Regions from separate parts of the Paenibacillus sp. 3LSP genome, predicted to be linked through region 3. Evidence: riboswitches for the same ligand, from Rfam matches in the RefSeq annotation. Region 3 holds a riboswitch; each other region holds the start of a gene.
The links. Region 3 has a riboswitch for cyclic di-AMP ahead of RW092_RS05265 (KamA family radical SAM protein). Riboswitches for the same ligand answer to the same signal wherever they lie in the genome.
Positions count from the first base shown of each region.

Region 1 (10,769 bases), on a different contig from region 3:
GTCCACGCGATTCGGGAAGGTCGGAACATCTACGCGAATATTCGTAAGACGGTAACGTTCCTGTTGGCGTGTAATTTCGGGGAGATTGTGGCGATTCTCGCTTCGATTTTATTCTTCTGGCCGTTGCCGTTGTTGGCAACCCAGATCCTCTGGATCAACCTGGTCACCGACACGTTGCCGGCGATTGCACTAGGTGTGGATCCTGGCGAGAAGGACGTCATGAAGCGTAAGCCGCGTGATCCGAAGGAGAGCTTCTTTGCCGGAGGTGCAGCGTGGCAGGCAGTGCTTGGAGGACTCTTGATCGGTGCGCTGACTTTGGTTGCATTTTACATAGGACTTCGTGAGCATGGGTATGGTTTGCGCACCTCCGGTATTCCGGAGGATGTGATGACTTACGCACGGACGATGGCCTTTGTTGTGCTTGCGGCGTCGCAGCTGTTCTACGCCTTCTCGAAGCGCAGTGCGACCAAGTCGATTTTCACCGTCGGTCTGTTCTCCAATCTGTTGCTCGTTGGAGCGGTTATTGCTGGATTGCTGTTACAGTTCCTGTCGATCTCGATCCCGTTCTTGGCCGCAGCGTTTAAGGTCCAAAATCTCAGCCTCTCCGATTGGGGGATCGTGATTCTCTTGGCGTTAATCCCGCTGATCTTGAATGAGATCATCAAGATCTTTATGCGGGCCGGGAAGGCTAGAGAGTCCGCCTAAAACTTCGGCAAAATCTTGAGATATGAGAATTTTGATAGAACAGAGGAGAATTTTGAATTCCCCTCTTGCCACGGTTTGATAGATGATACAAGTGAATAGACAAGAAGAACATAGGCCGCAGATGATTTGTCTGGCGGCCCTTGTTCGTTAGATCCAACCAAGGGGGGACAACAGATGGAGAAGCAGAAGAAATCCAATGGAGTAGGAGCTGGAGGGCACGCTTTTTCGCTCGGTCGGAAGCTGACGGCAGCTTTTATCACGGTATCGCTGCTGGTGGGGGTTATTGCTGGAGTGGCCTACGCGTTCTTGAACCGGATGGATCAGAACTATTCTGAGCTGCTTGAGCAGAATACGGCAGCACGGGATCAGGCGGCCAGGCTGGAGATGGAGACACAGCGTCAGAACAGCATCTTGTTTAGTTATATCGTGGAGCCTTCGGCCGAGAAGGAACAGCTGTTGACGGGAGCCAATGATGAATTGAATAGGATCATCGGCCAAATCGTAAGCGCTTCCGAAGGTGAAGAGCAGGGGGCGGTTGCTTCCTCGTTATCGGAATCCAATGCGACGTTTGCTCGCTTGCTGACGAAGGTTCGCGATTACGTACAATCGGGAAAGCCGGATTTGGCGAAAGCGGAAGCGTTGATGTGGGCGATTCCGACATCGGATACGATGATTCAAGGGGCGAGTGAATTGCGGACGCTGCAGGAGAGCGCGCTTCAGGCGAAATTGGCCGAGTTCAAGAAAGAATCGGCGATCACTTTGTGGATTTTAGTGATATGCGGGGCCATCGCGATCCTCTTCGCCGTCTTGACCGGTGTCCTGTTGTCCCGGCAAATCGTCAAACCGATGCGAGTGATGGTGAAGGGGGCCCGCGAGCTGGCAGACGGCGATTTAACCCTTGCAGAGATCGCTGTGAGAAACCGCGATGAGATTGGGGAATTGGCGGCTGCGTTTAACCATATGAGACGAAGCTGGCAGGAGATGATCCGCAATCTGGGGCGGCATGCCGGACGCGTTGCAACATCGGCGGATCAGCTGCGGCACCAGTCGGAGCAGTTCCGTGCCTCCTCCGGGGAAATTTCGGACATCATGGGCCAAATTTCGTCCGGAAGCGAGGAGCAGGTGCAAAGTGTCGAGCTGGGCGTGGCCCAAGTGACGATGATGGCTGCGGGGGCCCAGGAGATGGCCAGCCTCGCGGATGACGCCCGCGAAGAATCGGAAGCGGCGGTGCACGAAACGCGGGCCGGCGAGGACATTGTGGCACAAGCGGCGGCCCAGATGGCCTCGATCCAGCGGCAGATGGACGAGCTGCGCGCCTTCATCGAGCGGCTAGGCGTTCGCTCGGGTCAAATTGCGGAGGCCGCGGAGCTGATTGCCGGGATCGCCAAGCAGACGCAGATGTTGTCGCTGAACGCCTCCATTGAGGCGGCACGGGCGGGAGAGGCTGGTAAAGGGTTCGCCGTGGTCGCTGGGGAGGTGCGCAAGCTGTCGGCAGAGACCGGAGCGGCCGCAGCCGATGTGACTGAGATGCTCGAAGGGGTGCGCAGTGAGATGGAGCTGGTGATCGAGGCGGCCCAAGCCGGTTCGCAGGAGGTCGCAGCAGGCATTGCGACGGTTCAGCAAGCTGGTGAGGTGTTCAGCAGCATCCGTCAGGCGGTCGAGCAGGTGGCTGGGCAAATCAGCCGGGTGACCGGGCAGGCGGAGCAACTGTACTCCCAATCGGATGCTGTCGTCCAGGCAATCACCACGATCGACCGGGTCGCTCAGCAGACCGCCAGCGACTCCCGCGAGGTCTATGCCCACACCGAGGAACAATACGCCGGCGTTCAAGAAATGATGGCTTCAATGGAGGGGCTAAGTCAGTTGTCTGAGGAACTGCAGGCGATGATCGGCAAGTTTAAAGTGTAGGCGGCAGCGCATCCCTCGGGCTCACGACATGTCGTTTGTGGGTTATGGCCTTTAGACATCTTTCACCGGATCATGTTATAATGACCCTTTATTTAAGGGGGTGCTATAACATTGAACGATGGGGGAAAAGTGTTGAAGTCCCTCGGACAATTGGGTTGGGAGGATCTTGGAATTGCCGTCGGCATTATGGCGCTGTTCGCTTTGTTTAGCAAAGCGTTCGTGAAGCTGGCTTTCGCTCTGCTGGATCGCAGAAAGACGGCGAAGCCGGACCGGCTAAATCTATGGAGACAAGTGCTGGAGCGGCCTTTTCGGTGGTTATTTATTCTGATTGGCCTTGAAATAGGGTTGAAATATTTGCTGCCGCGCAATGTGGAAATCGCCGTAGGCCTGGATCCCTTATTCCGCAGCGGCGTCATCGCCTTGATCGGATGGGGGATGTACATCCTATCCGCCCAATCCTCGGTATTGCTGGAGGGATTAAGCCGCAAAATCCGATTAGACGATGCAAGCATGCTTATTCCGTTCTTATCGAAGGTCCTCCGGATCGTTGTGGTTATCATCACTGTAGCCTTAATTGGGGCGGAGTGGGGATTTAGCATCAATGGACTGGTGGCCGGCATGGGGTTAGGCAGCTTAGCCGTAGCTTTGGCTGCCAAAGATACGTTAGGGAACATCTTTGGCGGCATTGTGATTATTTTGGAAAAGCCATTTTCCAAAGGAGATTGGATTCTGACGCCTACCGCTGAAGGCATGGTGGAGGACATTACCTTCCGCAGCACGAAGATCCGCACCTTCGCTGATGCGGTGATTACCGTCCCCAATGCGCAACTGGCAGATCAGCCGATCACGAACTGGAGCAAAATGGGCAAGCGCAGAGTGACTTTTACACTTCCTGTGGCGCTGGACTCTGATCGGGAACGGATGATGGCAGCCATCCGTCGAATCGAACAACTGCTTCGCGACAACGAGCAAATCGACCCAGGCACCATTTTCGTGAAGTTTACGGATTTCAACGAGAGCAGCTTAGGCATTTTCATCTATTACTTCACGCGATCAACCGTTTGGGGAGAGTACTTGTCAGCGCGTCAGGAAATGAATCTGGCCTTTATGCAGGTGCTGGAGGAAGAGGGGATTAAGCTGGCTTATCCGGCACAACGCGTATTTCTCGAATCAGCACCGGCAACGTCCGGTGAGGTGGACACCACCCGCTCGAGACAATATGAGGTCTGAATGCAAACCATCCCGCGGCTGGCTCCGGTAATGAGCGCCCATTTGCCTTTCACATCAACCATTCGGATCCCCTCCTGTGTGCTAAAAGATGCTCGGCTGATTTCCTAACCTATTTATTTTACTAGACTTGTAAGCGGTTTACTATCATTTAACATGAATTTGACTATGGTCAATTTGGACTATATATTGGACTATATAACGAAAATCACATGCAAGATTTGGAACTCAATGCCTATCTCGAGAATGGGAGGAGATACCTGGAGCGGATAAAAAAATGTGCCAGAGGATTTTGATTTTTACCATACTACAAATAAACCAGGTGATACTAAGATGAATCGAATTCGAAATATTTCTATCCGGACCCGAATCATGGTGCTTGTCTTCTTGGCCATGTTCGTCTCCAACACCGCTCTTATTGTAACGTTGTCTTATAGTCAGAGTAATGATTTCTTTAATCTGATCACCCCCTCTTTGGTATTAAAGGCATTTATCATTTTTCTTATTTTCCAGTTGATCGCTGCATTTATCTCCGAAGCATTTCTTGTCCGTCCGCTTAAAGAAGGAGCGAAGCTGGCCAATTCCATGGCTGAAAACGATCTGTCCGTTAAAATACATACGTTTCAACAAGGCGAAGCCGGGCAAATGATCCGCTCGCTTCAGAAGGCCAGAGATAACTTAAAGCATTTGATCGCTTCCATCCAATCCTCCTCCGAACGGGTGACGGATTCTACGGAAGAGTTAAACCGTATTATTGAGCAGGCGAATGGGCAGGTCCACGAAATCAACGAAGGCATCAAGCATTTGTTAAACGTGTTTACCCAAAATGCAGAGAGCATGAAGCAAACAGCGGTTGCGATCTCCGAGATTACGAACCATTCGCAGACGACGGCAGAACTGACGAATCGCATTGCGGAACGAGCCCAATCGGTGATGGATTCCGCGGAAGGCGGGAAGCGTTCGGTGGAATCCATCGTTGAGGCGATTAATGAGCTTGCTGCAAATACGAAGCACGTTAACAGCGAGGTGCTGGGGCTTGAGGAACAAAGTCAAAAAATAACCGAGGTCGTCAGCATTATTAAACAAATTTCCGAACAGACCCACCTGTTAGCCTTGAATGCAGCGATTGAAGCCGCCCGAGCTGGGGAAGAGGGAAGAGGGTTCGCGGTGGTAGCTGGACAAATCCGGAAATTAGCCGAAGATACGAATCACTCCCTTCAGGAAATCAGCAGCTTGGTCGAAGATATGACAGTTCGTACTGGCAGCGTCGTGTCTGCGGTTGCTCAGACGGAAGAGAAGGTTCAGCAGGGTGTAACGCAATCGGAGAACGTGAAGATCAATATCGAGCAAATCATGGACAATATGGAGAACACCTTCGCCATGTTGAACGATATTTCCGATGGGGTGACCACGCAAGCAGCTGCGCTGGAGGAAATGACTGCAACGCTGGAGGATGTGAACACTACGATCGAGTCCGGCTTGCAAGTCTCTGGCGATATTCAAGATCAGCTTGGTACGCAGGAGCAGATCTTTGGGGATATCGAGCAGACCTCCTGTAAATTGGTCGAACTGTCCGAGAATATGAACGATTTGACGAAAGTGTTCAAGCTTTAATCCCATAGCAATTAGAAAGGGCGCTTGCTTTTGCAGGCGTTCTTTTTACTATTTCATCATTCATCTTTTCGATTTCTTCACACTGAATGAAAGGGATAATGTGCAGAAGGGGGCCTATAATTGACTACCTCGCCCCTCCCGATCAAACTGGATCATCGATTCCTGCTTCAAATGGCGTATAATAAGCATGATCATACAAACTAGACAGACAGCATGGGAGAGGAGCGGCGAGGAGCATGTATGGAAATGATGGGGTACTGGATAGGCGGACACTGAAGGCGGCCTTTGACCGGACGGTTTATCAAGTGGTGGGCCACGGAAAACGGAATGTAGAGGTGCTGAAGCAGGCTTTTGCCGAGATCAGCGGCGGGGTAGACAGCGACATGTACGGTACAGGGCAAGCGCTGGAAGCTTTCGAAGCGAAAATGGCTGCAGTGCTAGGCAAGGAGTCTGCTGTATTTTTTCCGAGCGGTACAATGGCGCAGCAAATTGCCCTGCGGATATGGTGTGACCGCAAAGGGTCCAAACGTGTGGCCTATCATCCTTTATGCCATTTGGAGATTCATGAGGAGGACGGGTTGAAGGAGCTGCACGGGCTGGAGCCGATTCTCTTGGCGGATCCAGATCGGCTGATTGAGATGGAGGACGTTCGTCAGCTGCCAGAGGATGTCTCATGCCTGCTGTTGGAGCTGCCGCAGCGTGAAATCGGCGGTCAACTGCCGCCGTTCGAAGAGCTTGAGGCTATATCCGCCTACTGCCGGGAGCGAGGCATCAAGCTGCATCTGGACGGAGCCCGACTGTTTGAAGTGTTGCCTTACTACGAAAAAACCGCCGCTGAGGTTTGCGCCCTGTTCGACAGCGTCTATATCTCGTTCTACAAAGGGATCGGCGGGATTGCCGGAGCCATATTGGCCGGGGATCCGGAGCTGACGAAGGAGTCGAAGGTATGGAAAAGGCGCCACGGCGGGGATCTTATCAGCTTGTATCCTTATTTTCTCAGTGCGGATTACTATTATGAGAAACGTGTCGGAAAGATGAGAAAGTATTATCAGCAAGCACAAGAGCTCTCCAGTCTGTTTAATCAATGTCATCGGATGAAGACCGTTCCGGAGATCCCGGTGTCGAACATGTTCCATGTGCATTCGGACGTTCCCAAGGAGCGATTGGAGTCCGTGCTGATTGAAGTCTATCGGGAAACCGGGGTTGGTTTCACCTCGTTCTTGAAAGAGAAAGCGGATGGGGGAAGTGCCTTTGAAATCAGCATCGGAGACCGCTACAGTGAGGTGCCGAAAGATCGGCTGCAGCTAGCGTTCGAGCTGATGGATAAGAAGTTGAAGGGACTTTCGCTTTAAACTTGGATTTGTTTGAGATGCAGAGCACCGTAGGATGCGATTTGATGTCGTTCCTTACGGTGTTTTTTTGCATATATGCTTCGATAATTCAAGCCTGCTCGCAATAATGAATGCAAGAGAGTGATGTATGCGCTTCCTCGAACAAGGCCGATCTCTTTTCTCGGCGAATTTGCCTTTCCCTCTTCTTTACACTTCTTCAGGCGGGGAGTATGATTCATCCGTAACAAAAATTGATATGACAAAACCTGATCGCTGAGTTCTTTCTCATGCAGAAAGAAACGGGGGAACCAATGAAACTCGCCCAATGAGGCGGTTTCCGGGGTGAATCGCTTGATTTGGCCAGTAAGCCAAACCGGCGTAGGGCTGCTTTCGTGCCCGAATCCGTCAGCTAACTCCGTAAGCGTCCGAAAGAGGGAATTGTCGCGGTGACGCTTGAGATTTTTTTCAAAGCGGCTGCGGGAAGGTCCAGCTTTCCTGCGGCCTTTTTGCGTTGTTCGCTGCATGCATGAGAGCCCTATAGGAGTAAGAATGGATCAGGATCGAAGGTTTATTTTGCGAATGAAAAGAGGATCTCATCATGGGAAGCAAACTGAAACGTATATTGATTGGCAGACCGATGAAAAGCACTGAAATTGAAGGAGAAAAGCTTAGCAAACTTAAAGCGCTGGCCGTGTTGTCGTCGGACGCATTGTCCTCCGTGGTATACGGGACCGAGCAGATTCTGATCGTCCTGATGGCGGCGGGATTTTCCGCTCTCTGGTATTCGATTCCGATCTCATTTGCGGTACTTGGGCTTTTGTTGATTCTGATTCTGTCGTATCGCCAAACGATTTTCTCCTATCCGACTGGAGGCGGCGCTTATATCGTGGCGATGGATAACCTAGGGCGTTCAACCGGACTACTGGCCGGCGGATCGCTGCTTGTCGACTATATTTTAACGGTGGCTGTAAGCTCGTCAGCCGGTACGGATGCCATCACATCGGCTTTCCCGATGCTGCATGATCAACGGGTATTGATCGCCCTGTTGATGATTACGCTGTTGACGATGATGAACCTGCGTGGAGTTACAGAATCGGCCTCGATGTTGGCGGTTCCGGTATACTTGTTCGTGGCCTCCATCTTTGTCCTGATTGTGTCGGGACTTTACAAGTATTGGACTGGCGGGATTCATGCCAGTGTGCCGGAGTTTGGGACGGCCGTATCCAATGTCAGCTTGTTCCTGCTGCTTAAGGCGTTCAGTTCGGGATGCTCGGCCTTAACCGGGGTTGAGGCGGTGTCCAACGCTATTCCGAACTTCAAGCCACCGGCAGAACGGAATGCCGCAGCCACGCTGGTGATGATGGGGGTTATTCTCTGTACCATGTTTATTGGGATTAGTACGCTGGCCTATTGGTACGGCATTGCTCCAGATCCGAAGGCCACCGTGATTTCTCAAATCGCTGAATCGACCTTTGGGAGAGGGAGCTTGTACTACTTGATCCAAGGTATTACGGCGTTAATCTTGTTTTTGGCCGCCAATACGGCTTATTCGGCCTTCCCGCTGCTGGCGTTTATGCTCGCCAAGGACAAATACATGCCGCATGCGTTTATGGTGCGCGGTGACCGGCTTGGCTTCTCCAACGGAATCATCTTCCTTGGTGCAGCTTCAGCGCTGCTGGTGCTAGGATTCCACGGTAACACGGAGAGCTTGATTCCGCTCTATGCGGTTGGGGTATTTATTCCGTTCACCTTGTCCCAGCTGGGGATGATGGTTCGCTGGATCAAGCACAAGCCCCAAGGTTGGGTGGTCCGGTTCACGATTAACACGATTGGCATGCTAACGACGCTGGGCATTACGCTTATCTTTATCATCACGAAGTTTTCGCATGTCTGGTTCATATTTGTCTTCTTGCCGCTGGTAATGTTTATTTTCTATCAAATTCATCGTCATTATCTCAATATCGCCGAACAGCTTCGGATCAACATCGATAAAGATAAACCTTGCATAAAGGGCAGCACGATCGTTGTTCCGGTGGCAGGGGTTACGCGCGTCGTGATGAACTCGTTAAGCTATGCGAAATCACTGACGGATAACGTTGTCGCGGTGTATGTTGGGTTTGATGATGCGGACATCGAACGCATGGAGAAGAAGTGGGAGGAATGGAATCCGGGGGTTCGGCTCATCACGCTACGCTCCAGCTTCCGCAGCATTATCCGACCGCTGATGAAATTTATTGATACCGTGGAATGGAAAACGTCGGAGACCGATCACATTACCGTCCTGATTCCGCAATTTATTCCTCGGCACTGGTGGCAGAACATCCTGCATAATCAGTCGAGCCTACTGCTTAGAGCTTATCTATTTAACAAGAAAGACATCGTCATCACGACCGTACCTTACCATCTGCAAAAATAACCCAAAACCCCCGAGTCGTCACGACGGCTTCGGGGGTTTTGGGTTAGATTATTGAATTTGATCCAGCAACTGATATGCTTCCTGTTTGGTGGTCACCTGCAGCAGTTGTTCGCGGAATGCGTCATCCATCAGTTTGCGGGACAACATTTGCAGTATCTTCAAATGCTCGTTTCCTTTGTTCTCGGCAGGGACGGCGATCATGAAGATCAGCTTGGCAGGTGTTCCGTCCGCGCTGTTCCAATCGACGCCTTCGGGTTTAATCCCAAATACAACTCGCGGCTTCAGCACCGCCGCTGATTTGCCATGCGGTACGGCGACGTTCATGCCGATCCCGGTAGAGCTTTCTTGCTCGCGTTTGAGAATCGCCTGTTTGAACTCATCTACAGAGGTCAGCACCCCTTCCGCCTTCAGCTTGGCAATCATTTCGTCAATCACTTCGTCTCGCGTAGAAGCGGACAGGGAAGGTTCGATCAGGTCCAGACTGATGATATCTGTGAGTTTACGAACTTCGTGGTGCGGTTCAGCAGCCGGCACGCTGATCGGACGAACGTTATTAGTACGCGTTGTTTCTATGGTTGGAGCTGCTTCGTCGACAGCGCTGGCCCCGGCGAGCTGAGGCTCGATTTGTTCTTTCTTCAGCAACTTGATCATCAAAGCTGTAACGATGGAACCTGCGATCACGGCGACAAAGAACATCAGAACATTGTCAACGGCACCAAGTACGGCAACGATGGGACCGCCATGAGCAACGCGGTCGCCGACCCCGCCCAGCATAGCGACAACGGAGCCGACCATCGACCCGACCATGATGCTTGGAATGACACGCAGCGGGTCTTGCGATGCGAAGGGAATCGCACCTTCCGTGATCCCGAACAAGCCCATCGTAAAGGCGGCTTTGCCGGATTCTCGTTCCGCATTATGGAACTTGCGCTTGAACAAGAATGTTGCCAGACCCAGACCGATTGGCGGAACGCAGATCGCCACGGCGATGGGTCCCATGATTTGATAGTTCCCCTCCGCGATCATCGCGGAGCCGAACATGAACGCTACCTTGTTAACCGGACCACCCATGTCGAAGGAGATCATGGCGCCCAGAATCAAGGCCAGCAGAATCGAGCTGGCTCCTTGCATGCTGGCAAGCCAGTTGGTCAGCCATTCAAACACTTGGGCGATCGGGCCGCCAAGCAGGTAAATGAAGGCGAGACCCACGATCAGCGAAGAGAGCACCGGGATAATGATAATCGGCATAATCGGATTAATCGCTTTTGGCACTTTCCACTTCTTAATCCATAGTGCAGCATAACCCGCGAGGAAGCCGGCGATAATCCCGCCGATGAAGCCAGCGCCGGCTTCACTTCCGTAGAAGCTGCCGTTAGCGGCGATGTAACCGCCGATGATCCCGGGAGCCAGACCCGGCCGGTCAGCGATACTAAACGCGATGAAACCGGCAAGTACCGGTACCATAAATGTAAAGGACGCTGCCCCCAGCTTCTCAATCGTTTTCCAGAACGAGTCTTCGGGAATTTGCAGACCGCCCGGCGTAGGTACGCCGCCAATCGACAGTGCGA
Region 1 is NZ_JAWDJI010000003.1:14,046-24,814, forward strand. It holds gene RW092_RS00200 (calcium-translocating P-type ATPase, PMCA-type) at 1-705, shown strand, start outside; gene RW092_RS00205 (methyl-accepting chemotaxis protein) at 880-2,613, shown strand; gene RW092_RS00210 (mechanosensitive ion channel family protein) at 2,725-3,843, shown strand; gene RW092_RS00215 (methyl-accepting chemotaxis protein) at 4,174-5,454, shown strand; gene RW092_RS00220 (threonine aldolase family protein) at 5,691-6,806, shown strand; cyclic di-AMP (ydaO/yuaA leader) riboswitch at 7,047-7,224, shown strand; gene RW092_RS00225 (APC family permease) at 7,384-9,201, shown strand; gene RW092_RS00230 (fructose-specific PTS transporter subunit EIIC) at 9,250-10,769, opposite strand, start outside.
Region 1: another riboswitch for cyclic di-AMP. It lies ahead of RW092_RS00225 (APC family permease); the one in region 3 lies ahead of RW092_RS05265 (KamA family radical SAM protein).

Region 2 (10,769 bases), on a different contig from region 3:
AAGTGTTTGACGCCAACGCGTCATTATACGATGAAGCCGGTCTGGCTGCGCTGCAAAGCCGGCTGCGGCCCGGCGGCTGCCTCTCCTTCTGGAGTGCTACCCCTTCCCCGGATTTCGCCCTTCGGCTCAAGGAGGCGTTCGGAGAGGTAGAGATCCGTGAGGTACCGCAAATGCACGGGGAGCCCGATTATATTTTCTATGTCCGTGGATCTCACTGCTAGTCAGCCATTCAGGAGGTGCCTTTATGCAAATTCAAAAAGTGATCGACCGCAAGAAATTGGATGAGAAGGTCGTATCCATGCCCTGGTTCGTGCAGCAGTTTATCGATTATAAGCTGCCTGATCTTTCCCCTTCTACACTTTTAGAGTATGTACGGGATTACGAACAGTTCTTCAGCTGGCTTCGAGCGGAGGGGCTAACTGCAGCGCAGACAAATGCCCAAGTGACCCTCCACGACCTGGAGATTCTACATATGGAGAGCATTGTGGGGTATCGGCTTTACTTAACCACACGAACTGAAAGCACGAACTCCAAAATTACAGTCTCACGCAAAATGTCTTCCTTACGCTCGTTGTTCCATTACCTCAGTCAAATTGCCGAAGACGAGAACTTCTACCCGCTGCTAAAACGAAACATTATGGCGAAGGTAGAGATTAAACGAATCCATAAACCGAAGGATACCGCGGCTAAACTTAAAGGCAAAATATTGGAAGAAGACGAGTTAACCGAATTTATTGCCTACATCGCCGAAGGATATGGGCGGGATGTAGCAGACAATAAACAGGCGCTTTATGCGTATGAGCTGAACAAAGAACGCGACGCCTGCATTGTCAGCTTGATTCTGAACTCCGGATTACGTGTCTCTGAGGTCGTTAACCTGAACATCGATGATTTGGATCTGGCAAATAAGCTGGTTTATGTATACCGGAAAGGTAACAATGACGAGTCGTTCAAAACGCCGGTGTACTTCCGAGAGCAATGCAGAGACGATTTAGCTGCCTATCTGACACTTCGGACATCACGATATCGTACACCCAAGCGGGAGAAGGCCCTGTTCGTAGCCATCCCCAATGGACAAAAAGAAGGAAAACGGATGACGAAACGCGCGATTCAAGCGATGATTATCAAGTACGCCAAACGTTTCGGCAAGCCGTACCTGACGGTTCATAAGCTGCGGCATTCCTTCGCCACCGACTATTATTTGCAGAATGATATCTACAAGACCAAAGAGCAGCTCGGTCACGCGTCGACGGAAACAACCGAAGTGTATGCACATCTCACGGACAAGACGATGTCCGAAGCGATTGAGCGCCGGGTCAGCAGCTAGCATTAGGTATAATCACAGAAGGACTTCCCGTCTCAATGATGGGAAGTCCTTTTTTGGCTCCGCCTACATCAAGTTATGTCGGATGTACGCTGCCATTCGCTTAATCTCATCCCGTTGAAACCGGCGGATCCCAGACGGATTAGCGGCGAAGTTCGCCTCCTTCTGGATAACCGCGATGACTTGCTGCAGTTCCTGGATCAACGGCTCGTCCTCTGTGGAGCGCAACAAGACCATTTTCGGATACCTTTCCCGCTTAAAGCCTTCAACCAGAATCAAATCATATTGAGCAAAATGCTCAATCAGCTGAACCAGCGGTGTTTCCTGCTCCTCGAACACGGCCGTTCGCCATGGCGAGGTAATCGCCGCCCCCGCTGCTCCTGCCGCTCGGAAACGAAACGAATCCGTTCCCTCTCGATCGGCTTCGAAACCGTGCAGGTCATGTTTGATGACAGCTACACGAAGATTCATATCATTAAATATCTTCACCAATCGGGTGATGAGCGTTGTTTTTCCGCTGTTTTTATAACCGACGATTTGTACTACCGCTGCCACGCCCGTTTCCTCCCTCGTCCTTCCTATGAACACATTCCATTAGAGATCGCTGCCTGGCAGCTTCAGTATGGTTACCCGCTCGCCTGCCTGCATCTCCGTGTTAGAAGGAGGAATCACGATTAGTACGTCGCTGTCCTTGATCGTGATCATTACGCCCGATTCATCCAGCTCCGCAGGAATTGCGTAGAGCTTGCTTTCCCGCACCTCCAACCGGCCGCGGACAAACCGGGTAAAGTTGTTGATCTTTCTGTAAGGACGGGCGAGTTCAGCGGTGAACTCAGGTAAAAACGGCTTCGCAACCCCCATCATCCGACCGATTGCCGGACGCACAAACAGCTCGAAGCCCACAAAGCAAGCCCCGGGATTGCCAGACAAAGCGAACAATAGTTTGCCATCCTTCACTGCGGCAGATGTGACACTGCCTGGCCGCATCGTAACTTTGTTGAATAACATCTCCACGCTGTCGCTCGACAACAGGTCGGCCATGATATCATAATCACCTACAGACACACCGCCGGTGGTTACGACCAGGTCATACTTGGCGATCGCTGCTTCCACCTGCGCTTTCGCTTGGGCCAAATCGTCCTCGATGGCCTCAAACAGGATCGGTTCGCCGCCTGCTTCGATAATTTGACTATACAACATATAGGTATTGCTGTTACGGATTCGACCGTCCTGAAGCGGTTCATCGATGCGCAGCAGCTCCGAGCCGGTGGAGAAGACAGCAACCTGCGGCCGTTTCTTCACCGGAACGCGGTGAATGCCAAACGTCGCCAGCACCGACAGTTCACCAGCGGACAACCTGCGGCCAGGCTCAAGAATCACATCGCCCTCCGACAGCTCCAGACCCACTGGCGTGATGTTCTTCCCGGATTCAATTTCCCGGATCAATTGGATGTAAGGCTTGCCTTCCCGAGTCACGGCCTCAGTCATCTCAAACATCACCACGGCGTCCGCTTGATCGGGTACTTTCGCCCCGGTCATGATTCGGGCAGCTTGTCCGGGTTTCAATTTCACGTTGGGAACGGAGCCAGCAGGAATCTCATCAACCACTTCCAAGTAGACCGGATGTTCGGTATGACAACCCACAGTATCTTGGCTCAAGATAGCGAACCCATCCATCCCTGAACGCCGAAAATGGGGATAGGCATGAGGCGCAGTTACCGGCTCCGCCAAAATTCGACCTAACGCCTCCGGCAAGGGAACTATCTCCGATTCGATCTCCTTAGCGTAGGACAGAACGATCGCCTGGGCTTCAGGCACGGGCAACGCTTTGCGGCGAAATTTCGCCTGGTCCGTTGTCTTCATTGGGGATCCACTCCATTCCCTTGCTGCTCCTGTAAATATTGATCCAGCATTTCGGAGGTTTTCTTGGCAATCTCCCTAATTTCTTCTTTGCTTAAATTGTCGTAATGAATTCCCATGACCACGGTAACCGTTCGACCAAGCGCCTTGGATGCGCGGCGGGCATAGCCCTCGGTTAAGGTGTGTTCTTTATGCCCCGGTACGGCAGAGGTCAATACTTCGATGTCTCCCCCTGCTTGATAAGCGGTGGACGCCGCTCCGATATGGGAGACGCCTCCAGTCATTAGCAGCAGTAAATCGCGGCCAACCGGAATCGCTTCCAGCCTAATATCTTCAAAAGCCAATTTCCGCAGCTCCTTCCACTTGCAGTATGCCCTTTATTTTAAAGGATTCCGCGGATTTCGTCCAAGGTTTGAACCCCTTCCGCCTGCATCCAGGCCGTTAGGCCAGCAATTAGCTGTTCTCCCGCTCGAAGATGCACGAAGTTATGCGTCCCCACCTGAACAACGGCTGCGCCGGCCATAATAAACTCAACGACGTCCTCTGCGCTGCTGATGCCGCCCATCCCCATCACCGGCAGGGTGACGGCTTGACAGACTTGATGCACCATCCGCAATGCGATTGGCTTAATTGCCGGGCCGGACAGACCCGCATACAGATTATCGAACACGCTCCGCCGCTTGGAGATATCGATTTTCATCGCCGAAAACGTATTAATCAGCGAGACGCCATCCGCCTGTTCCTCCTGGCACATCACCGCCATACCTACGATATCCTCGGCATTCGGCGACAGCTTCACGATCAGCGGCAGCGTCGTTGCTGCTCGAACCTCTCGAACGACCTGACGGGCGATCTCCGTTTTGATCCCGTACGCCATGCCCCCGGCTTTGACATTTGGACAGGAAATGTTCAGCTCGATCATATCCACTGCAGTTCTGCCTTCTCGTCTCCGCCAAGCTTCATCCTCATCGATAAGCCTCGCGCCTTCCACATACTCTTCGATTGTATTTCCGCCCAGGTTTACGATCCGAACCAAGTTCAGCTGCTCCCATCTCGGACATTCTTCACGCAGGAAAGCGTGGATGCCCGGATTCTCCAATCCCACGCTGTTTAACATCCCCGATGCCGTCTCAGCTACGCGAACGCCTTCGTTCCCTGCCTTCGGATGCAGCGTCAGTCCTTTGCCTGACAACCCGCCGAGTTGATTGATATCGTAAATTGCACCATATTCCTTCCCGAAGCCAAACGTTCCAGAGGCCATCACAATCGGATTTTTAAAGGAAACGCCGGCGATTTGGCACAATAAATCCGTCATGCGAACACCACCTCATCCGCCAAAAATACCGGCCCATCCGCGCAAGCCTTCTTCCGGCCATCTCTGCATTTCAAACTGCAGACAAGGCATGCGCCGATTCCACACGCCATCCGATTCTCTAAGGAGACGTATACCTTCGCCTGACCTCCGATTTCCTCCTGTTTGCGCTGCACGGCATACAGCATCGGATGAGGTCCGCAAGCGATCACCGTATCGTACGCGCGAAAATCCACTTTCTCTAGAATCGAGCCGCCGACATCCACCGTCACGTTACCGCGGGCTAAAGTACGGAACTCCTCTACCATATACGGCTCACGGCTGAAGCCGAGATATACGTCCGCCTGCGGTGCTTCTCTCAGCGCGTAATAGAACGGAGCAATTCCGATACCGCCACCTACAAAGGCAATCCTTCCCACAAGCGACGGAAACCCGTTCCCAAACGGCCCATCCAAGGTCAAGCGGTCGCCCGGCTTCAGTTCAGACAACCGAGTCGTCCCTTCTCCCGCAACCTGGATCAAGAAATCCAGCCGATCCTCTTCAAGATCAAAGATGCTGATCGGTCGGGACAGTAACGGGTAGCGTTCCCCGGCGCGCAACATGTAGAACTGCCCGATTTTTCCCGTAAATCGCCCTTGTACCGACAGTTTGAACACCCCTGGTGATATTTCTTTGTTCGCCACTACGATTGCCATAAGCTCCCCCCATCCATTTGATTACACTTCATCAAAGGATGCATGTTTTTAACGGGTTCGTCTGTGACATCTCTCACAACTGGTCATAGGCAGTAATCTGCGCGATTTTGCACCGTCCATTATGATCTTTGCAAAGTTAGGGGATACTAGGGAACATGTACAGTTTTAGGATTGAAGGGGGACTTCACATTGCTTATACAGCTGAAGAAAGTTCTGGTCTGCTGTATGACCGCTTCTCTAGTCATGGCAGGCGGGACTCAACTGTATCCTGTTAAAGCCGACACAGCACGCGATCTCGAACTTAGGGGCCCAACATCTCAGGGGAATCAGGCGGACAATAAGGATACATTCATACCTGCAGGTACCACGTCAGCCGATCTTGGTGAACTGCGCCGCAAATATTCAGAAACCTTCATCTTCCGGGGACCGGAGGTGAAGCAGATTGCGCTGACCTTCGATGATGGGCCGGATCCGCGGTTTACACCGCAAATTTTAGACGTACTTCACCGCAAAGGGGTCAAAGCCACCTTCTTTGTGGTTGGGGCGCGAGCAAAGAAGTTTCCCGGCTTGTTGCGGCGGATGAGTCACGAAGGCCACCTCATCGGCAACCATTCCTATAGTCATCCGAACTTCCGTAACCGCTCCATTAAGCAGTTCCAGAGCGAGATTTTACGCACGGAGAAAATTATTCAGAACGTCGTTGGATATCGTCCCCAATTGATTCGGCCGCCTTATGGAGAAATTAAGGAAGAACAAGTCCAATGGGCGAAGAAGAACGGTTACACCCTCGTAAATTGGAATGTGGATTCCCAGGATTGGAAAGGGATCGACGAAAAGAAGGTGTTCTCCAATGTGATGAGTACGGCGGGCCCCGGCTCGATCATCCTTCAACATTCAGGCGGCGGCATCGGCTCCGACTTAACCGGCACCATTCAAGCTTTGCCGAAGATCATCGACGCCCTGCAGGCACAAGGGTATCAATTCGTTGATCTTTCTGAGCTGCTGCATACGACCAAATACCGCTGACCCGTATGAATCGGCCATTTGCCAGCAAAACCAAAAAGTCGGCCAGGACATATCCTGACCGACTTTTTGATCTACACCTCATGTTTAATTTAATACGTAAAGCGTCACATCTTGGAACCCAAACGCTTTCGCATTTGCCGCACTGCCTGGAATAAAGATATCGATCCGATTGCCTTTGATAGCTCCCCCCTGGTCAGTAGCCGTAGCTACAAAAGCTTGATCCGGCAGCCCATCATGGTTATGCCCGGTTACCAACACCTTCGTGCCCATCGGAATGACCTTGGGATCAACCGCGATGGTGCCCAGCTTCAGCGGGTTGCCGAAGTAGTCAACCGCTCCCCATTTTCCATTCTCGCTAGCGGATGCCGAATACGCGGAAGCTTTCACATTAATCGTTTTCGAGTAAGTAAAGGTTTTCCCCCACGCTTCAACCACGTTCCCCGTGGACATCACTTTCAGCTTGGAAGCGGATGCGGTTGTCGTCGCCGCATTTTCCTTCTTCGCCGGAGCAGCAGAAGCTACTCCTGTCGATTGCGTCTGGACGCCCGGAATGGTGATTTTCAATCCAGCGTATATATTACTTGGATTGATGGATGGGTTGGCAGCCATGAGTTTATTCATGTCTACGCCATATTTTTTGGCAAGAAGATAAAATGTATCTCCTTCCACGGCTTTATGTACCGCGTCTGCATGGACGGATATCGTCTGCATCGGAATCGTAAGGCTTACGGCAATCAGCGCCGTTGCTGCAAGTTTAGACCAAATACGAGTATTCAAGTGAATTGCCCTCCTTTTTACTGCGCCTGCGGAGTTAGTTGTCGGATTCGGGAAAAAGGATCATTCCCGGCGCATCGCCTCGATACGCTTCACCCCAAGAAAACAGTCAGCGTGACCGCTTCTGCTTTCATCTTTCGTCCCCCGCACCTCAAGTTCAGGTTTCGGCCTACTCAATATATCACAATTTTGTAACCAATTGGCCAGGTAAATCCCACCAAATGGCGGAATCCCTTGACTGGACTGGTTACATTTTTGTGTTCAAAAGTAAAAAGCGTGTAAACTTAGAGCATAGGGTCGATCCCTCCGAGGACAAAAAAAACCGCCCGAATCCTCGAACGGTTCCTCAAATTTATAATACTTTGCTTAAAAAGTCCTGCGTCCGCTGATGCTTTGGCGCCCCAAACACCTCTTGCGGCGTGCCTTGCTCCAAAATGACGCCTTGATCCATAAACAGGATGCGATCGCCGACCTCACGGGCAAATCCCATCTCATGCGTAACGATAACCATCGTCATGCCGCGCTCAGCCAGGTTCTTCATGACGTCAAGCACCTCTCCGACCATTTCCGGGTCCAGAGCTGACGTTGGCTCATCAAACAGCATCACATGCGGCTCCATGGCCAATGCGCGGGCAATCGCAATCCGCTGCTTCTGACCTCCGGAGAGCTGCGCCGGATAAGCATCCCGCTTATCCTCCAGTCCAACCGTGCGAAGCAGATCCATGGCGATTGCTTCCGCTTTGCTTTTATCGAGCTTCTTAACGCGAATAGGGGCCAGCGTAATGTTGTCGATTACGGTCTTGTGCGGGAACAGATTAAAGTGCTGGAACACCATGCCCATTTTCTCGCGGGTTTTATTGATGTCATGGCCTTTGGCAGTGATGGAAGCTCCTTCAAAGGTGATCTCCCCTTCGGTCGGAACCTCTAACAGGTTCAAGCAACGAAGAAACGTACTCTTCCCCGATCCACTCGGACCGATAACGACGACAACTTCGCCTTTGGAGATTTCCAGATCGATCCCGCGCAAAATATGGAGTTGGCCAAATTTTTTATGCAAACCTTTAACGGTGATCACTGGTCTTCAACTTCCTTTCGAACACGCCCAAAATCCGAGACAGCGTGAATGTCAGAATAAAGTACAGAATAGCAACAATCAAGTATGGCGTCATTCCGTCATAGGTGATGCCCACAATCGCGCCGGATTGGAACATCAATTCCGTAATCCCGATAATAGAAACGATCGATGATTCCTTGATAATGGTCACAAACTCGTTGCCAATGGCAGGGAGTACCGATTTGATTGCCTGAGGAATGATGATGTGGCGCATCGTCATCCCTTTAGTCATCCCCAAGGAACGAGCCGCCTCTCCTTGTCCACGGTCCACACCTTGAATCCCGGCGCGGAAAATTTCTGCCAGATAAGCTGAACTGTTGATCGAAAGCGTAATTGAACCGGATTCAATCGGCGAAAAATTAATGCCAAACATCGTAGAAAAACCATAATGAATAATGAAGAGCTGAACTAACATCGGGGTCCCCCGCAGAAATTCAACCCACGCATGCCCAATAAACCGGAGGATCCCCCAGGGAGACATCCGGACGAGGGCCACGATTAACCCTAGAATGAATCCGCACAACACACCAATGGCTGCTAACAGAAGTGTGTACTGAATGCCGGTAAGAAAATAAGTCCGGTACTCAATAAACATTGAAATCAAATCCATAAAATGTTCATTCCTCCCAGCCTAAAGTAGGACTCTTCAAGCAAAAAAACAGAAAATAGCGATAGGACTCGCTATTTTCTGCAAAGATGGATCAGTGTCGTATTATTTCTCTGCGAGTTCAGTAGCTTCTGTGACGAACTTGTCGATGCTTCCGTCACTCATCAGGCGATCCAGCGTCGCATTCACTTGATCCAACAATTCTTTATTGCCTTTTTTGACACCAACAACATAACCTTCATCTTCCGTCTCAGGTTTAGCATCCGTAATAACGATGCCTTTGACGTTCTTCACAAATGCTTTGGCTACCGGTCCTTCCAATATCGCAGCATCTACACGGTTCGAAGTCAGTTGCATAATGATGTCATTGATTTTAGCCAGCGAGGTCAGCTTGGCGTTTGGAATTTCCTTCGCCATATCTTCCTGGATCGAGCTCTTTTGTACCCCGATTTTTGCACCTTCCAGCGATTCCATAGTGGAGTATTTATCTTTGTCAGCTTCACGCGTCACAATGGCTTGTTCTGCAGTGTAGTAAATTTTCGACATATCGATTTGCTCAGCGCGTTCTGGTTTTGGACTTAATCCGGAGATAACTAGATCTACACGCCCGCTAGAAAGTTCGTTGAGCAAGGAGTCGAACAGCATATCCTTGATCTCCAGCTCCGCGCCCAGATCCTTGGCGATTTCCTTAGCGATTTCTACGTCAAAACCAACAATTTCGTCTTCACCCTGGTCGTTCTTGATGTGGAACTCATATGGCGGGAAGTCCGCACTCATGCCTACGATCAGTTTCTTAGCCGGTTCGGTTTGATCCCCACCTGCTTGAGTCTCATTTTGGTTCGCAGCTTGACCGGCGTTGTTTGCCGCGTTGCCGCTGTTATTTTTTTCCTGACCACAAGCGGCCAGCACCATAGTCACCATCAAGACCGCTATGAATAACATGCCCCATTTTTTCATGCTTTTCTCTCCTATTCTGCTTTTCTTTTTATCACACGACGATGATTACTGGGCTAATTATAAATCAGAATGCATATATATGCAAAACAATTTTCATGATATTCAAAAGTTTTCACAGAACTGCCCTTTTGCACCTCATAAATCCTATTTATCATACTTTGGTCAATTCAAATCTGAATTATGTTTCCCATTTGGTTCATGGTCCTTGCTGCCTTGGGGAATAATGAACATCATCACAACCCTAGCGATTTACGAGAGGAGGCGCCAATCTGTGCTGCTTGAAGCGCTCTACCACGTGCCCCGGGACAAATGGGCGTATGCCTATGACTCATCGACGATCCATCTTCGCATCCGGACGAAACGGGATGATGTGGAGCAGGTGATGGCCATGACCGGGGACAAATACGATTGGACAGGAACCTACCAGGAGCTGCCGATGGAAAAAACGGCCCATGATCGCATGTTCGACTATTGGGAGGTCGCGGTGCGTCCCAAGTTCAAACGTCTTTCTTATGCCTTTAAGCTTACGGCGGGAACTGAAACGGTGTACCTGCTGGACACAGGCATTCAATCGGAGGCTCCTCAACCGCCGGGGGAATGCTTTGAATTTCCGTATATTCATGAGAACGAAGTAGTCCGAGTGCCGGAATGGGCAAAGCAAGCGGTCTTCTATCAGATTATGCCGGAGCGGTTCGCCAACGGAGATCCCTCCAATGATCCCAAGCCAGTTGAAGCCTGGGGAGGCAAGCCGACCCGTGAAAATTACTTTGGCGGCGATTTGCAGGGGATCATTGACCACTTGGACGATTTGACCGACCTAGGTATCACAGCGATATATCTTACTCCGATTTTTTTGGCTCCATCCAACCATAAATACGACACCGTGGATTACAAACAGGTTGATCCTCATTTTGGAAACAACGACTTGCTGCGGGAGTTGGTGGAGCAATGTCATCATCGTGGGATCCGGGTGGTGTTGGACGCGGTCTTTAATCATTGCGGAGAGCATTTTCCTCCATTCCAGGACGTCCTCAAACATGGTGAAGCTTCCCCGTATGCAGGTTGGTTTCATGTCAACCAGTTTCCGGCGAGGGTAGAGA
Region 2 is NZ_JAWDJI010000098.1:29,753-40,521, forward strand. It holds gene RW092_RS07755 (spermidine synthase) at 1-221, shown strand, start outside; gene xerS (tyrosine recombinase XerS) at 245-1,327, shown strand; gene mobB (molybdopterin-guanine dinucleotide biosynthesis protein B) at 1,391-1,879, opposite strand; gene RW092_RS07770 (molybdopterin molybdotransferase MoeA) at 1,919-3,187, opposite strand; gene lpdD (prenylated flavin chaperone LpdD) at 3,184-3,528, opposite strand; gene RW092_RS07780 (dihydroorotate dehydrogenase) at 3,567-4,499, opposite strand; gene RW092_RS07785 (dihydroorotate dehydrogenase electron transfer subunit) at 4,496-5,191, opposite strand; gene RW092_RS07790 (polysaccharide deacetylase family protein) at 5,381-6,217, shown strand; gene RW092_RS07795 (3D domain-containing protein) at 6,302-6,994, opposite strand; cyclic di-AMP (ydaO/yuaA leader) riboswitch at 7,003-7,171, opposite strand; gene RW092_RS07800 (amino acid ABC transporter ATP-binding protein) at 7,344-8,066, opposite strand; gene RW092_RS07805 (amino acid ABC transporter permease) at 8,053-8,715, opposite strand; gene RW092_RS07810 (transporter substrate-binding domain-containing protein) at 8,818-9,669, opposite strand; gene RW092_RS07815 (alpha-glycosidase) at 9,941-10,769, shown strand, end outside.
Region 2: another riboswitch for cyclic di-AMP. It lies ahead of RW092_RS07795 (3D domain-containing protein); the one in region 3 lies ahead of RW092_RS05265 (KamA family radical SAM protein).

Region 3 (10,769 bases):
ATTCATTAAAAAAGGTAAGGGGATTATGGTTATGGCATACAACTCAGTTGAACAACTTACACAAGCGATTACTTCGCTGGATGAGGCTGCGATGAAAGCAGCCCAGGTTCATTTGGACCAGCTGACGAAACCGCCGGGAAGTCTTGGGAAATTGGAAGGATTGGCAGTGAAGCTGGCAGGGATCACGGGGAACGTCCGTCCTGTGTTTGACAAACGGTCGGTGATCGTAATGGCAGCGGATCACGGGGTCTGTGAGGAAGGGGTCAGCGCGTTTCCGGCGGAAGTGACACCCCAGATGGTACATAACTTTTTGGCCGGAGGCGCTGCCGTAAATGTGCTGGCACGTCAAGCTTCAGCCGATGTCGTTTGCGTCGATATCGGGGTAAATGCAGAAATGTCGCACCCTGGGTTGCTGCAACGTAAGCTGCGTTACGGGACAGGAAATATGGCTAAGGGACCGGCGATGAGCCGGGAGGAAGCTGAAGCTGCCATTCGCGTTGGGGCTGAGGTGGTCGCTGATGCAGTGTCTCAAGGCATTCGACTGTTTGTCACAGGGGAGATGGGCATCGGTAATACTACAGCTAGCGCCGCAATTATGAGCAGCCTGACGGGGATCGCACCGCAGCAGAGCGTTGGTCGTGGAACCGGGGTCAACGATGAACGGCTTCGGCACAAAATTTCCGTCGTGGAGCGGGCACTGGAGGTAAACCGTCCAGATGCCAACGATCCGCTGGACGTGCTGGCTAAGGTCGGCGGCCTGGAGATTGCCGGAATGACCGGCGTTATTCTGGGAGCTGCGGCTCATCGCTGTCCCGTCGTGATCGACGGCTTTATTTCTACTGTGTCCGCGCTGCTAGCGGTGCGCCTTGAGCCGAAAGCCGCCGACTATCTCATCGCATCCCACGTCTCCCACGAGCAGGGACATCGTGCGCTTCTGCAGGCGCTAGGCCTGAACCCAATGCTGGAGTTGGACATGCGGCTTGGGGAAGGCACAGGCGGCGTACTGGCGCTTCACCTCGTTGATGCAGCATGCCGGATCGTTGCCGAAATGGCGACGTTCGAAAGCGCGGGTGTCGCGTCCGGTGAAGAAAATGGCGAGGGGATCAAGTGATGAAGATCCTGGTGACCGGCGGAGCCCGCAGCGGCAAAAGCACGTTTGCTGAACGTTGGGTCATGAAACAGGCAACATCCGCGGATTACGTCGCAACGGCGCAAGCTTTTGACGACGAGATGAAAGAACGCATCCGTCTGCATCAGCTCCAGCGGGAGCAAAGCGGGTTCACCTGGACGACGCATGAAGCGCCGCTCGAACTTGCAGAGCTGCTGCATAAGTTGGGTGAACGGCCGGTTGCGAAGGAGAGCACGGCTGCCGAAGTCGCCGGTCCCGTGGTGTTGGTCGACTGCCTGACGTTGTGGTTGTCGAACGTGCTGCTTGGGGCAGGAGAAGGGGCCGATGCTGTGGACGCCGTTATGACGCGGGAAATTGAGCGGTTGATCGCTGCGGTCGAGGCTTTTGTCGGCACTTTGGTGATGGTTACAAACGAGGTTGGCAGCGGAATCGTGCCGGAGTATCCGCTTGGCCGACAATATCGGGATTGGGCCGGGCAGTTGAACCGAAAAATAGCGTCAATCGCGGATCAGGTGTTTCTGGTTACTGCTGGCATTCCCATTGAGTTAAAAAGCAGGGAGTATCGGTTATGACGAAGGGACCCAAACACAAAGCACGCTCCAGGGCGGACAAGCATGGAGCTTGGCAGCCGATACTGGCGGCTTTCCAGTTTCTATCCCGTTTTCCGGTACGGGCTGAGCTGGATTTTACATCAGATTTGCTGCGGCGCAGCATCACCTATTATCCGCTTGTCGGAGCGGCGATTGGCGTGTTTGTCTGGACAGGCGGTTTGATTGCCGACTGGCTGCTTCCTTCGTTCCCGGCTGCGATCCTTTGCCTTTTGATCTGGGTTGGATTGACGGGAGGATTACATCTGGACGGCTGGATGGACACGGCCGATGGACTGCTGAGCTATCGGTCACGAGACCAAATGCTTGACATCATGAAGGACAGCCGGGTAGGCGCCATGGGCGTGTTGGCCTGTGTCCTATTGCTGATGCTGAAAGCCTCGCTACTGACCTCGCTCTTCCAAGGATGTGGAATGCTGGCGTCAGGGCTGGCGATATGGTTGGCACCGCTGTGGAGCCGATGGTTTATGACCCGGGCGATGCACCGCTGGCCGAAGGCCCGGCAAGGCGAAGGACTGGCTGCCCAATTCAACGGCTTCAGCGAACGGGATGTCTGGGGGAGCACCATCATGGCGGTGACACTATCCGTTGTCGTGCTGTTGCTCACTTTGCTCGTGTCGTTGGGGGGGATGGATGAATCGGCTATGCTACGATCATTGCTGTTTATCGGCTTGTCTCCTATTGTTGCCTGGGCGGCGGGAACTTGGGCTGCTCGTCGAATCAATGCCAAGCTCGGCGGTTTGACCGGCGATACCTATGGGGCACTGGGCGAAGGGCTGGAAGCGGTACTGTTGTTGCTTGCGGTGCTGATCTTTTCAAATTGATATTTCAAGGTCAGAGGCGCTTTAGGCGGAAGGGAGACCTTTGGCTTTGGGCGCTTTTGCACCATTATCCCCTTGAATCAGAATCAAGAAGGTTAGAGTTGGGAAGGCGAAATAAGGTACCTAAGAGATAAAGACGGACAGCTGGAAGCGGAGAAACATGTTGGGCAAGCACCACCGGCTGAGTGAAAGGGAAAATGGTGAAAAAGCGTGCGAAAACACCATCGACTGAACGAAAGGGATAATGGTGCAAAAGCGTGCGAAATCACCACCGGCTGAACGAAAGGGATAATGGTGCAAAAGCGTGCGGAATTACCACTCCCCTGAACAAAAGGGATAAAGGTGCAAAAGGGCCTGACGAGACATGATACTACACGTACGGATTGGGAAGGAGGGAACGCGCGATGGGCGAAAAGCATAAGAAGCTTTGGGATCAGGATTGGGTAAAAAGCGAACCAACAGCATCAGGGGCTGTACTCATGGTTCAAGGGACAGCGTCTGACGTGGGGAAGAGTGTGATCGTGACGGCGCTGTGTCGTATTTTTGCGCAGGATGGGCTTCGACCGGCTCCGTTCAAGTCACAAAATATGGCCTTGAACTCGTATGTTACGGCGGACGGTCAAGAGATTGGACGGGCCCAAGGCATTCAGGCAGAGGCTTGCGGCATCACTGCCACCACCGAAATGAACCCGGTACTGATCAAGCCAACTGGGAACATGCACTCGCAGATTGTTGTGCATGGGCGTCCTTACCGTCACCTTAGCGCATCTGATTATCGTGAGGAGTTTCTGCCCCATGCCAAGCCGCTGGTCATGGAAGCGCTCGGTCGGCTCCGCGATAGGCATGGCATTGTGGTGATCGAGGGGGCTGGAAGCCCAGCGGAGATCAACCTGAAGCAACGGGATATCGTTAACATGAACTTGGCCGAATGGGCGGATGCTCCCGTGATTTTGGTGGGGGATATCGACCGTGGCGGGGTGTTTGCCTTTCTTGTTGGTACCCTGGAGCTGCTTGAACCGCACGAACGCGCTCGCGTAAAAGGGTTCATTATCAATAAGTTTCGCGGCGATCTGTCTCTGCTGCAGCCTGGCCTGGATTGGCTGGAGCAGCGGACCGGAATCCCCGTACTTGGAGTTCTCCCCTACCTAAATAATCTGGAGATCGAAGCGGAGGATTCCGTTGTCCTGGATACCTATCCAGCTCGTTCAGCGCCATCCGCAACGCAGGAGCTGGATATCGCCGTTATCCGTTATCCGCATATTTCTAACTTCACGGATTTTGACCCGTTGGCAGCCGAACCGGACGTATCGTTACGTTATGTAAGCAAGCTGTCAGAACTTGGACATCCCGATGTGGTGATTTTGCCGGGGACCAAGGATACGATCAGCGATCTGGAATTTTTGCGCGGGCAAGGGCTGGCAGGGGCAGTTTGCAACCTGATCGATGAGGGGACGCACACCCAGCTGGTCGGAATTTGCGGCGGATATCAAATGCTGGGCGAACAACTGCATGACCCTGAAGGCGTAGAGTCCAATGAACCGAGGTCGGCATTGGGTCTGGGCCTGCTCCCCTTGGCTACAACCTTTCTCCCAGGTAAAAAAACGGTGCGCGTGCACGGATATACGTGCGAGGACCATCCGATCGCCTTGCATCCTCAGAACCAGGAGCTGCCGATCTCAGGCTATGAGATTCATGCCGGATCAACCCAGCAGTTGCGGGACACTCGACCTTTATTTCTGCTTCGAGTCGATGAGAGGGCGGATCAGCTTGAAGCGCAGACGCATCCGGAAGGTGCAGCCCGCGCTGATGGCAGGGTGTTTGGAACGTATCTGCATGGGGTGTTCCATAATGATGCTTGGCGACGTGCATGGCTGGATGGACTGCGGATGACCAAAGGGCTGGAACCTTTGAACGTCACCTTTGTTTCTTCCTCACGGAAGGAGGAAGCCTTCGATCGGTTAGCGGAGCAGGTTCGCAGGCATTTGCGCATGGATCTCATTTACGACATTATTGGGATCCAAGGTAAGCTTTGACAAATTGGGTAAGGATAAGGTAGGATAAAAGTACGCTTAATTTTCGATGGGTAAAGTCGAAAAGCGGGGGAACCAATCTTTTGGGGCGAATCGTTGCAAGTTTAACGTAGGGAACCATCTTCCCGAGCCCGTCAGCTAACCTCGTTTGCAGTGGATGGGTCATTTTTAATATTATTTCAGTCATCATTTAATGACCCTGTTCTTTGAAGCGGGGTCTTTTTGCGTTCTGCAAGACCTTTGACCCGAGCATTCGGCGGAGTACTCGCATTCACTGCAAGTTTCGAGCTTCTTCTTTACGCATCGTACTAATAAAGGAGGAGAGGATTTATGGCTAGTCCGAAGTACATCACCGATATTGCCAAGGTGAGCCAGTTGTCCGAGCAGGAGCGGCAGGACTTGAAACCGATTACCGACAAATTTGTTTTTCGGGTGAACGACTACTATTTGAGTTTGATCGACTGGAATGATCCGGAGGACCCGATCCGCAAGTTGGTGATCCCCAATACGGGAGAACTGAAGGAATATGGGCGCTGGGACGCTTCTGACGAAGCGGCGAACTACGTGGTGCCTGGCTGCCAGCACAAATATCGAACGACCGCGCTGCTGATTGTGTCCGAGGTTTGCGGCTCCTATTGCCGATACTGCTTCCGTAAACGGTTATTCCGCAACGATGTGAAGGAAGCGATGGCGGATGTCACACCTGGCATTGAGTACATCGCACAGCATCCGGAGATTAATAACGTCCTGTTAACCGGCGGTGACAGCTTGATCTTAGCGACCAGAAAGCTGCGTTCGATTCTCGAGCGGCTAAGAGCTATTGAGCATGTAAAAATCATCCGCCTCGGTTCCAAAATTCCTGTGTTTAATCCTATGCGTATTTATGAAGATCCGGAGTTGCTGGATCTGATTCGGGAGTTCTCCACCGTTGATCAACGGATTTATGTTATGGCGCATATCAATCATCCGCGCGAAATTACCCCTGAGGCCAAAAGAGGGTTCCAGGCGCTGCACGACGCCGGGGCTATCGTGGTCAATCAAACGCCGATTCTCAAAGGCATCAATGATGATGCGGCCGTGCTTGGTGAATTGCTAGATCGCTTATCTTGGGCTGGCGTCACTCCGTACTATTTCTTTATTAATCGTCCCGTAGCCGGAAATGCTGACTTTGTCATCCCATTGAAACGAGCGTATGAGCTAGTAGAGGAAGCGAAAGCCCGTACTTCAGGGCTTGGAAAGCGCGTGCGATTATCGATGAGTCATTCTTCAGGAAAAATCGAAATCCTGGCTATCGAAAACGGGCAGGCCTATCTCAAGTATCATCAGTCCCGGGACGGTGAATACGGCAAGTTTATGATTTTGCCTTGCCCGGATGATGCGACCTGGTTTGACGATTTGCCAGGCAGTGAAGCGTACTGGAAGAAGCCGGAAAAGAAGCTGGATTCGAAGGCGGATACGCAATCGGATCAGACAACAGAAGATGCGGCTTCTGCAAGCCCAGTGACGATTTAAGGGATAAAACAAAACGTACCCTTTCCGTTTCCCCGATCAGGGGAACGTGAAGGGTACGTTTTATTTTTAGAGTCAGATCCGGAATTTTGCAATCGATTCCTGCAACGACAACGCCTGCTCATACAGTGAGCGAACTGTACGCGCGTGCGCTTCCATTTCGTCCAGCTGTTGCTGCGAGTAGCTGCTGATTTGCTCCATGTTCTCCAGCGATTTGGCGGTAATATTGGCCGATTCCTCTACCGATGCGGTGACTTCCTCGGTACCGGCAGATACCTCTTGGGTGGAGGCTGAAACCGATTGAATCGTCAAGTTCACGTTCTGAATCAGCTTCGTTAATTGTTCAAACGCTTGACCCGCTTGCTTCACCCGTTCGGTTCCGGAGACGATTTCCTCGCTGGCCCGCTGCATGGCGTTGACCGAATTTTCCGATTCTTCTCGGATACTGAGCAGGTTCTCGCCGATTTCCTCCATCGCTCGGCGGGACTGTTCAGCCAGCTTACGAACTTCCTCGGCCACGACAGCAAAGCCTTTGCCGTGTTCGCCGGCACGTGCAGCTTCAATCGCCGCGTTCAGCGCCAAAATATTAATTTGCTTCGTAATTTCTGTAATGGTACCTACCACGTTCGAAATGGACTCGGAACGATCATTCAGCGTGCGGATATGCTCCAACGTGCGATTAGCCGCATCTTCGACATGCTGCATTTGCGTAACCGCTGTTTGCGCCAAATGATTTCCGGCGTCAGCCTCCTCTGCAGCTTGTCCAATCCGTTCCGTGACTTCGGCAGACGAAGACGCAATATGCTGTACACCTTGGGAAATTTCTTCCATGGCCCGGGCGTTTTCGGCTGCTGCGGAAGCAATCGTCATGCTGCCCGCTTCGATTTCCTTCGTAGCTGCATTGGAACGGGCAATCAAATCTTCAAACGTTGTCACCGATCGGGATAAGTTCTCAGATCCGTCTACGACCACTTGGGACGTTTGCATCACTGCAGCGAACATGTTTTTGAGCTGAAGCGTCATCGTTTGGAAGCTTCCGGCGAGTTGGGCAATTTCGTCATGTCCTTTCACTTCGATGGTATGACGGAAGTCTCCGCCAGCCATTTGCTCCGTGACCTTCACCAGCTTGCGAATTGGCTTCGTGATTCGCGTACTTGCAAAATACGCTGCGGCCATGCCCACCACAATGACAAGTAAGGTGATGCCGATACAGATGAACAAAATTTGGTCTTTCTTCTTATCGATGAAGGTAGCGTCAAGGCCTACGGCGAGCATGGCTTTACTGCCGGGAATCGCGATAAAAGCCGTTTTGTGCGAGCCGAATTTGTCTGTATACAATTCACTGATTTGTACCCCGCCACCAGCTGCAGCAGTCATGGCCGGTTGGATCTCCAGCTTGTCACCGGGAGCCATCTCCGAGTTCTCATTTGTTGCCAGAACGGTAGCGCCGTCTTCTTGAATATGTAGTAAGTAAGCATTACTTAAGTTGTATTCTTCAGCGCTCTTCGTCAAATACGATTCCACCGAAAAACGGGAGTTATCTTTGCCGCTGAGCAATTGCAGGGATTGGGTCGTATCTAACCGTTTGAAGATGTCTTGAGTACTAGTAAGCAGCACTTTATCGAACTGTGGCAGCACATTCTGCTCGATGATCCCCATAGAGATGTTATAAAAGCTGACACTAAATAAAAGTGAAGATACGACGATAATCGCCGCATAGGTACTCATCAATCTGCGGCTGATGGAGCGATTAATGACATTGAACACGAGAATCCTCTCCGTTTCCCCTTTAAAAATGTGATGTATACGCTTGGCTGTCTCTATTCTTTTTAACCAGCGGTTCATAAGTATCATTTTATAGGAAAAAAGGTCCTTTGAAAACGAAAAAATACTACTTTTTTTGGTTTTCGTAAAAAGTTTCAAAAAAAACGTCTAAATCTATCGGAAAATGGATAAAAAGAGAGCCCTGCGACCCTTTTTTTGCAGATCACCAGAGCTCTTTGAGCAAAAAAGTAACATATCATGTTAGATATTGGTTAATTGTTTTGGATAAGAAGTGAGAACTTCAACGCCGGTTGCGGTGACTAGAACGTCGTCTTCGATACGAACTCCTCCGACGCCAGGCACATAAATGCCAGGTTCAACCGTAAAGACGTGGCCTTCTGCGAGAAGAAAATCGTTCTCCCCATGAACCGATGGGAACTCGTGTACATCGATCCCCAGCCCATGGCCAAGGCGATGGATAAAATAAGGTCCATAGCCGGCAGCTTCAATCACTTCGCGGGCGGCGCGGTCAATGGAGGCGAAGGTGACACCTGGCCGAATGGCGGCAATCGCAGCTTCGTTAGCTGCCAGCACCGTTTCATAAATCCGGACCAGTTCCTCAGATAGCTCGCCCACCGCAAAGGTACGCGTAATGTCGGAGGCGTAGCCATCCGCATAAACGCCGATGTCAAACATCAGCAGGTCGCCGCGCCGGATTTGCCGATCACCGGGGACGCCATGCGGCAGGGCGGTTTTCTCGCCGGACAGCACCATGGAATCGAAGGAAGGTCCGTCTGCACCAAGCTTGCGGATTTGGTACTCGACTTCTGCAACCAGCTCATTTTCGGTTACGCCTTCCTTTACTTTTTTCAGCGATTCGCTGAGCACCTGTTCGATCAGATCTACGGCATGTTTGATTTTTCCAACCTCTTCCGGGCTTTTCCGCACCCGCATGTCCCGAAGCCAAGGTCCAATGTCAACTGATCCGGAGAAGGAGAGCTTCTCCTGCATCCGCTCAAAATTTGCCACCGAGACTTGCTCCTTCTCAAAGCCCAGCGTCCCTAGCGAGCCCCCAAGTCGTTGCTTCAAGATCGCGTAAGGATCATCTGTGTCGCCATGGGTAAGGATCTCCGTTACGTTCGCCGCTTTACGGGCAGCCTCTTCATCCAGTGCAGGGACAACCAAAAAAGGCTCGCTTCCCGCCTGAAGGACGGCGCCGAGGAAGCGTTCATGCGGATTGCTGAGAAAGCCGGTCAGGTAATACACATGCTTCGGATCCGTAATTAGCAGCGTATTGACGCCGGAATCACGCATTTTGCGTTCTAATGCAGTCCATTTATTATTCATTTGGCAAAAAACTTCCTTTCGTTCAGTCTCTTGTTCCATTATAGGCCAAAGCAGGGAGGAACGATAGTTAGAGTCGTTGCGCCGGGCGGGCAGGGGTGAGACGGATGACTTTTTTAGGCAAAAGGTTTACTTTTTAAATATTTTCAATAAAATAGGAAGAGATAATCCTATTCAAATTTGAATATAAACAAAGGAGAGAAGATTTTGGCTACCGCAACGAAAAAATCGACCCGGCTCATCTTGTTCGGATTGATGCTGGGGATTCTGATGTCGGCGATGGACAACACGATCGTAACAACGGCGATGGGAACGATCGTTGCTGATTTAGGTGGGATGGAGCAGTTCGTTTGGGTGACTTCGGCCTATATGGTGACGGTGATGGCAGGGACGCCGATTTTTGGCAAGCTGTCAGATATGTATGGCCGGAAACGCTTCTTCTTATTTGGCATCGCCATGTTCTTGCTTGGCTCTGTGTTATGCGGGCTCGCCGGAAGCATCGTGCAGTTGAGTATATTCCGGGCGATCCAGGGGATCGGCGGGGGAGCGCTGATGCCGATTGCGTTTACGATCATTTACGATATCTTCCCGGTGGAGCAACGCGGGAAAATGACCGGGCTAATGGGTGCCGTGTTTGGCACGTCGAGTATTTTTGGCCCGTTGCTGGGTGCATTTATCACGGACTCGCTGAGTTGGCATTGGGTTTTCTATATTAATGTACCGATCGGCATCGTGTCTTTGGTGTTGATTATCCTCTACTACAAGGAGTCGCTGACGCATGCGAAGCAGCAGATCGACTGGGGCGGGGCGTTTACCTTGGTTGGCGCCGTGGTGTGTCTGATGTTTGCCTTGGAACTGGGCGGCGAGAAATATGCATGGAATTCTGCCGTGATTTTGGGATTGTTTGCGGGTTTTGCCGTGCTGTTTGTCGCGTTCCTGCTGTACGAAACGAAAGCGCAAGAGCCGATCATTTCATTTGAAATGTTCAAAAACCGGCTTTACGCGACAAGTTGTTTGTTGGCGTTATTTTACGGGAGTGTATTTATCGTTGCGACGGTATATATTCCAATCTTCGTGCAGGGCGTCTATGGCGGCTCAGCGACCAATTCCGGCATTATTCTGATGCCCATGATGATCGGCTCGGTGGTTGGCAGTATGCTGGGCGGGATGCTCGCTTCCCGGATCCCCTATCGCACGGTGATGGGCTTGTCGGTGATTTGCTTCGTTGGCGGTATTTTTGCGCTTAGTACGTTAACGAATGATTCGTCTCGCTTGTTGCTTACGCTTTACAGCATCTTGACCGGATTTGGCGTTGGCTTCTCCTTCTCGGTGCTCAGCATGGCATCTGTGCATCACTTTGACATGCGGCAGCGCGGAGCGGCGACCTCAACCAACTCGTTCCTTCGATCGTTAGGGATGACGCTGGGGATTACGATCTTTGGCATCGTGCAGCGCAACCTGATGTCGGGGGCGATGGCCGATGCATTTGCTGGAATGGGACAAGGCGGCGGGAACTTCGGCGATACTCAGGAAGCATTAAGCCCGGAGAAAAGAGCGCTGATTC
Region 3 is NZ_JAWDJI010000070.1:1,445-12,213, forward strand. It holds gene cobT (nicotinate-nucleotide--dimethylbenzimidazole phosphoribosyltransferase) at 32-1,111, shown strand; gene cobU (bifunctional adenosylcobinamide kinase/adenosylcobinamide-phosphate guanylyltransferase) at 1,111-1,701, shown strand; gene cobS (adenosylcobinamide-GDP ribazoletransferase) at 1,698-2,561, shown strand; gene RW092_RS05260 (cobyric acid synthase) at 2,963-4,591, shown strand; cyclic di-AMP (ydaO/yuaA leader) riboswitch at 4,615-4,756, shown strand; gene RW092_RS05265 (KamA family radical SAM protein) at 4,919-6,100, shown strand; gene RW092_RS05270 (methyl-accepting chemotaxis protein) at 6,173-7,864, opposite strand; gene RW092_RS05275 (M24 family metallopeptidase) at 8,123-9,208, opposite strand; gene RW092_RS05280 (MDR family MFS transporter) at 9,410-10,769, shown strand, end outside.